2 regions of the Paenibacillus sp. JNUCC32 genome follow, and region 2 is predicted to be linked to the other one. Evidence: riboswitches for the same ligand, from Rfam matches in the RefSeq annotation. Region 2 holds a riboswitch; the other holds the start of a gene.
What was found. A riboswitch is a leader RNA that binds a small molecule or an ion and turns the genes downstream of it on or off. The one in region 2 is predicted to bind S-adenosylmethionine.
Positions count from the first base shown of each region.

Region 1: linked by a shared signal. The riboswitch ahead of metA (homoserine O-acetyltransferase MetA) and the one ahead of JNUCC32_RS29655 (methionine ABC transporter ATP-binding protein) in region 2 are both predicted to bind S-adenosylmethionine.

Region 1 covers NZ_CP062260.1:92,825-96,549, reverse strand. The annotation lists gene JNUCC32_RS00465 (PLP-dependent transferase) at 1-1,021, opposite strand, end outside; gene metA (homoserine O-acetyltransferase MetA) at 1,046-1,963, opposite strand; SAM riboswitch class I at 2,095-2,223, opposite strand; gene corA (magnesium/cobalt transporter CorA) at 2,666-3,601, shown strand.
Region 2 covers NZ_CP062260.1:6,668,973-6,672,697, forward strand. The annotation lists gene JNUCC32_RS29640 (COX15/CtaA family protein) at 1-628, shown strand, start outside; gene JNUCC32_RS29645 (hypothetical protein) at 715-1,038, shown strand; gene JNUCC32_RS29650 (Cthe_2314 family HEPN domain-containing protein) at 1,064-1,783, shown strand; SAM riboswitch class I at 1,905-2,051, shown strand; gene JNUCC32_RS29655 (methionine ABC transporter ATP-binding protein) at 2,159-3,175, shown strand; gene JNUCC32_RS29660 (methionine ABC transporter permease) at 3,175-3,725, shown strand, end outside.

The DNA.
Region 1 (3,725 bases), 370 kb from region 2:
GGACCGCCGGGTATGTCATCAGAGACTCGACGCCTCCGAGGCTTTCTGCGAATGCAATCAGTTTGATGTGCCGCAGCACCGGCTCGACATAGCGGGCGTCCTTCACCTTGAAGGAGAAGATGCCCGTGTTGCCGCTGGATTGGCGATTCTGGATCTCATGCCCCGGATGATCCGGCAGAGCAGGGTAATACACCTCGCCGATCGCCGGGTGGGTTGTCAAAAAGGTTGCCACCGCGGTTGCATTCGATTCGTGCCGGTCCATGCGAAGCGCGAGTGTCTTCATTCCCCTCATTAACTGATAGGAATCGGAAGGACTCAGCACCGCCCCGATGGAGTTATGAAGGAAGGCCATCTCCTCGGATAATTCCTTGCCCTTCGTCACGATGATGCCTGCCAGCACATCGTTATGCCCTCCCAGATACTTGGTGGCGCTATGTATGACGATATCCGCCCCAAGCTCGATGGGTCTCTGGAAATACGGGGTTAGCAGCGTATTATCCACGATGCTGATCAATTGATGGCGTCTTGCCCACGTACAGACGGCTTCGATATCCGTAACCATCATGAGCGGATTGGTCGGCGTTTCGATAAATACGGCCTTCGTGTTCGGTCGTCTGGATCCTTCCAGCGCATCCAAGTCGTTTGTATCCACGTAGGTTGCCGTTACCCCAAACTTGGACATAATCCGCTCCAGCAGCCGATACGTCCCTCCGTACAGATCGAGCGATACAATCAGGTGATCGCCTTGACCGTACAGCGCAAAAATCGTCTGAAGGGCCGCCATGCCCGAGCTGCAGGCAAAGCCGGCGTCACCGGATTCCAGCTCGGCGCAAGCATCCTCGAGTACCGAACGGGTCGGATTCTTGGTGCGGGCATAATCAAACCCCGTGCTCTGGCCTAATTTAGGATGGCGGTATGCCGTAGCCTGATAAATCGGAAAATTCACTGCTCCCGTTACCGGCTCCTGCACCGATCCGATCTGTGCCAGCCGGCTCTCTATATTCAAAGGTTTCTTCTCCATCACAAACTCTCCTTCCGTACGCTGTTAAATTTGCGGACCGATATCATATGGCGTTTCCTGATATACATAGTAATTGAGCCAATTAGTGAATAATAAGTTTGCATGCGCGCGCCATATGGACGGAGGCGTTCTTGTTGGATCGTCGTTCGGGTAATAGTTGCGCGGCAGCGCGATGTCCATGCCTTTGGCAACGTCCCGGTCATACTCCCATTTCAGGGAGTCCGCATCATACTCGGAATGCCCTGTGGCAAAAATCTGCTTGCCGTCCCGGCTGGATACCAAATAAATCCCTGCTTCCTCGGACTCGGACAGGATGACCAAATCATCCACGCCTGTTATGTCTTCGCGCCGAACTTCCGTATGACGGGAATGCGGAACAAAGAACATTTCGTCAAATCCGCGGAGCAGCTTGGTACACGCTTCATTGATCGTATGCGGAAATACGCCAAAGCACTTTTCCTCGAGGCTGTATTTCGGCACGCCGTAATGATAATAAAGCCCGGCTTGCGACGCCCAGCAGATATGGAGCGTGGAGGTTACATGGGTCTTGGTCCATTCAAAAATTTCAGTAAGCTCATCCCAGTAATTCACTTCTTCGAACTCCAGCTGCTCGACCGGAGCTCCTGTAATGATCATGCCGTCAAAACGACGGTTCTTCACTTCTTCAAAGGTTTTGTAAAATGATTTCAAATGCTCGGCCGACGTATTCTTCGATACGTGGGAACTCGGGTGAAGAAGGACGACATCCACCTGGAGCGGGGAGTTGCCGATCAATCGCAGCAGCTGGGTCTCCGTCGTTTCCTTGGTTGGCATCAAATTCAGGATCGCAATCCGCAGCGGGCGGATATCCTGATGAAACGCGTGACTCTCATCCATGACAAAAATGTTTTCTCCAGCCAGAACTTCCTTTGCCGGCAGGGCATCCGGAATTTTAATTGGCATCTCGGCTCACTCCTTCGAAATATGAAATGATACATCCATAAAGCTGTGAGAAAGAGCGTTAGACTGTATAAACGCAAGAAGACCTTTCTCGAAGTAGAGAAAGGTCATCATATACGTATCACAATGCGCCTCTCTCATCTGTCAGGCTATACAACGGCTTATACAATCGTCGTATCTCCTGCAAGAATTAGCACCGTGCGATGTTGCCGCCGGTTGCCGGGTTTCATAGGGCTAGTCCCTCCACCTGCTCTTGATAAGATTTCGCTTTATTCAGTTGTTTGGAATTGTTTCGTAATTGATACCTACTTTAAATCATTCTCAATTTTTCGTCAAGAACCTTTTCATGAGTTTGTCACACTTCACCAAAGGTTTCCATACCCTATATCATGGCCCTTGGACTGCTCCGGATTTCACTTGAAAGGTCCTACACCCGGCGTTATACTAGACAAGTGCTGTTTAAAACCGAGTATGAAAGAGGTGACATGGAAGATGGACGGTGACCCGAGCCAGAAACTGGATGCACAAGACGCACAACCGCATAGGATCAAGATCAGCTTACCGGCAGAGGGCAGCGTTATTTTTCATGCGCTTTTTATCGTATTCTAACCTTCCTCGATTTATGCCCGTACACCGGTGGGCTGATATCCTGTGCCTTAACTGCTTGACTTAAGCAGCTTGGATTAGACAAAGGAGTGATATCAGATGAAAATCCGGTTGGTCGATTCGGGCGTATTTACCCCTGTTGATGACATCGAAATGACGCTGACAGCTCCGGCCAGCGGCTTCTACTGGCTGGATGCGGACGTGGATGATTTAGCCGAACTGCAGCCCCTCTTCTCCCTGCATGATCTTGCCGTTGAGGATTGCCTCAGCGAAGAGGAGCAGCGTCCCAAAATTGAAATATACGAGAACCACTATTTTATCGTCGTGAACAGCATCCGGTTTGACGACGAAGAGATTTTCCTTCGGGCATTGAATGTTTTCCTGGGCAGGCATTTTATTATTACGGTAACCAAGCAAAAGATCCATGAGCTTCGCACCGTCAAACCGCTTCTCTGGGAGGATGAAGTCAGCACGCCTGACCGCTTCCTCTATCTCCTGATCGACCTCGTCACGGACAACTACTTCTCCGTAGGGGACAGAATTGAAGCGCGGATTGAAAAGCTGGAGGAAGACATTCTGATGCATACCAAAAAATCCCATCTCAGCGAGATCATCGGTCTGCGAAGCGAGATTCTTTGGTTGAAGAAGGTGCTTGGACCTCAGAAGGAAGTTATCAATACGCTCAACAAAAAAGATCTTCGGCTGATCGATGACCAGCTGCAGAAATACTTCAGCGATATCTATGAAAATGCCGTTAAAATTTCCGAAACGTTCGAGACCTATCGGGATCTCATGGGGAACCTTCGGGAAGCTTACCAATCCAGTATCGCCAATCGGGCCAATGAAATCATGCGCGTGTTTACCGCTATTACAACGATCTTTATTCCATTGACGCTGATTACGGGCATCTACGGCATGAACTTTGAGTATATGCCGGAACTTCATTGGAGATATTCCTATTATGTGGTTATCGGCATCATGGTTTTTGCCGGCGCGCTCATGTTTTACCTGTTCCGTAAAAAAGATTGGATATGAGGCACCCTGGTCAAAGGGGAGAGTACTGGCCGGATCACAACGGTTCATACGAACGGCCGCAATTCAAACTCAATCTACAAGCACGGCGAATTAGCATCAGGACGGATCTCCCTGCAACCGGGAG
Region 2 (3,725 bases):
GGCTGCGATCATGGCGCTGCATTTTGGTTTCTCGCTGATTGCTTTTGCCAGTTCGGTCATGCTGGCTTTGGGCATGCGCCGAATCGAACAAGCGAAGGGACCCGCTGACCTGGAGCGTTTGCCGCGGGTGGGCAAGGGCTTCCGAAATCTGGTCTGGGGCACAACGTTGTACAGCTACATCGTGGTGTATATCGGTGCATTCGTCAGCCATACCGATTCCCGGGAAGGCTGCTCCGGCTGGCCGTTGTGTAACGGAGAAGTGATACCGGAGCTGAGCGGAGGGGTCGGCATCGCCTTTATGCACCGCGTGGCCGCGCTTCTGCTGCTGATCGTGGTGGCGGTGATGGGGCATTTTGCATATTGGCGCAATCGCGATAACCGGGAGATCCAGATGCTGGGCATTTCGGCAACCGTGCTGTGTCTGCTGCAGGTGTTCAGCGGCGCCCTCATTATGGCTACGATGCATAACGAGGAAGTTTACGTATTCTCCGCACTGGGTCATACGCTGCTGATCTCGGCGCTGTTCGGCGTACTGTGTTATTTAAGCGTCCGGGTATGGCAGCTCAGCAAGCCGCTTGAAGCCGAAATACGGAAGGGCCACGACGTGCCCCGCGAAAAGATCGTATAAGGAAGAACGCCGATCATTCCGTAAAGAAAATCCAGTATTCTATAGCATACATGCATGCAAAGTCCCCGGACCGGAGTTCGAGGGCTTTGTTGTATAGAAAGGAGCTGCCGGCAACCGTATCGAAAAGGTTTGATAAGGCAACGAATTTGTTTATATTTAATAACACCGGAGAAATCACAAGTCGCTCCATGCTTATGGAGTTGTCTTCCCGTTTCGGGGGCATCCTAACAGGACGAGCCCGGATTGGCGCAGCAGATGATGGGTCATCTGCCAGTCAAGGGGATGCCGAAGGGCCTGATGGCGATCCGGATGAGTTGCCCCCGCGCGAGGATATCGCCGTGAAGACGGCCGCTGAGCGCTGGAATGAGTATATTGGCATTAGCACAATCGAGATCAAGAACCAAGGTTAATCTGATGACGCGAGGGGGTACCGCCATGCTTCGAATGTTACTTGGGGAACAGCCCCGGCAGAACAACGGCCTGCTTGAGGAAGCCATCGAATCGATGGTGAAGACAACCCGGCTTCTGCAGAAGGAAATGGATAAAAATCAAGATCCGACGCATGATTTTCGCAAGCTGGAGATTTGGACCCGGGGACTGATCGTCTCCCTGGATGAGCTGGAGCAGAGCTGGAATGCGGCCAAGCATTTCAGTCAATCGGTCCAATCGGGTTACATCGATGATATGTCGATTCAGGAGCAAGGGGAATATCAACGATATGTGTATTTTTACAAAAACGGCTTCATCCGCGTATTCTCGATCCTTGATAAACTGGGCACGGTGCTGAACGATTTGTTTGATCTGCATACCTCCAAGGTAAAGGCGCATTTTTCTTATTTTACGGTCCTGCGGCAGTTCAGATTTTTGAAGGCCCACGGTGAGCTGGCTGAAGAGTTGGAAGCGATCAAGGATCGCTACAAAGCACCGCTGAACGCGCTCCGCAAAAGGCGCAACGCTGAAATTCACTACATGAACTCCGAGATGCAGGATGATTTGTGGCAGCGCCATCAGGGGCTGTCCGACAAAATCGAGCTGGAGGATATCGACAAGCACCTGGATGATCTCCAACAGGGCATCGATATGGTATGCCGCAGCCTGGCCGCCTCGTATAAATATACGAACAAGCTGTGGACTGAAAATGGAGTGCGGGCTTAGGCACAAAATCGCCATGAAATTCCTTTTGACAAAAGCCTGAAAAGAATCTATACTAACTATTGCATTCATTAAATGTTATCAAATCAGATCAATTTAATCGGAAAAATTTCATATCGATGTTTTCTTATCGAGAGAGGCGGAGGGACAGGCCCGATGAAGCCCGGCAACCGACTTCTTGCGTACCATTGCTTAATGCGATGACGCTTGGAGTGACATGGTGCTAATTCCTTCAAAGCTATGGGATACCTTCAGCTTTGACAGATGAGAAAAGGCGTTGACTTTTACGTAAAGAGGGCCCTTTTTGATTCTACAAAAAGAGGCTCTTTTCTTTTGGGTAAATAGATATGAAGCTAAGGAAAAAGGAGGATTATCGGATTGATTGAGCTCAAGCAATTGACGAAGCAGTACGGAAAAGCCGGGTCATTAACAACTGCGTTGTCCGAATTGGATTTGTCGATTGAAAAAGGAGAAATTTTCGGAGTGATCGGACACTCCGGTGCAGGTAAAAGTACATTGATCCGCTGCATCAATTTACTGGAGCGTCCCACCTCGGGCGAGGTGTGGGTGAACGGCAAAAATTTGACGTCGCTCGGCAAGAAGCAGCTTCAGGCGGAGCGCCGTAAAATCGGAATGATCTTTCAGCACTTTAACCTGCTGTCTTCCGCGACGGTGTACGATAACATTGCGTTTCCGCTGCGTCTGATCAAGACGCCGAAGGCCGAACTGGAGCGCAAAGTATCCGAGCTGCTGGCTTTGGTCGGCTTGGAGGCGCATCGCGACAAATACCCGTCCCAGCTGTCAGGGGGCCAGAAGCAGCGGGTGGGCATCGCCAGGGCGCTCGCGAGCGATCCCGAAGTGCTGCTGTGCGACGAGGCCACTTCGGCCCTTGACCCGCAGACGACGGATTCGATTCTGCGCCTGCTGCTGGACATTAACAAAAAGTTTCATCTGACGATCGTGCTGATTACCCATGAGATGCACGTCATTCAGAGCATATGCGACCGGGTCGCCGTTATTCATCAGGGCGGCATCGTAGAGCAAGGACCGGTAACGGAAGTGTTCCTGAAACCGAAGCATGAAGTGACGCAGGAATTCATCCGCCAGGAGATGGACAGTGGCGAAGCGCTGCGGCTGGCTATGCAGGGTCAGGTAAACGGCCCTTCAAGAGCGGTTCAAATCACGTTCCTGGGGTCGAAAACGTACGAATCGATCCTGTCCCATACCGTTCATGAGACGGGCGTGAATTTTGCGATTCTGCAGGGTACGATCTCTACGATCAAAGAAACGCCGTACGGCCAGCTCATCGTTCGTTTCGAAGGGGAAGAACGCGCAATTGAAGATACGATCCGGAAGCTGCTTGAACAAGGACTAGACGTGGAGGTGATTCATTGATGTTCGGACTTGATTTTACCCAGATCGACTGGAAAGAGATATGGACGGCAACATTGGATACCCTGCGGATGCTGGGAGCTTCGGCCTTGTTCAGCTTCATCATCGGACTGCCGGTCGGCGTGCTGCTCTACATGGCCGCAAGGTCCACGTCCGGGTTGGTACGCTTCGGCTACACGATTCTGTCGTTCATTGTAAACATTCTACGCTCGGTTCCGTTCATCATCCTGATCGTGGCGATGATCCCGATTACGAAGTCAATCGTAGGTGTTTCGTACGGCGTGCTGGGCACCATTCCGCCGCTGGTGATCGGTGCTGCTCCATTCTTCGCAAGGCTCGTGGAAACGGCTTTGAATGAAGTGGATAAAGGCGTGATCGAGGCGGCTCACGCCATGGGCTCCTCGACAAGCCAAATCGTATGGAGAGTGCTCCTTCCGGAGGCTCGTCCGGGCCTGCTGGCCGGGATGACCATCACGATTGTAACCCTGGTATCTTACACCGCGATGTCCGGTCAAGTCGGGGGCGGCGGTTTAGGGGATTTGGCCATTAAGTA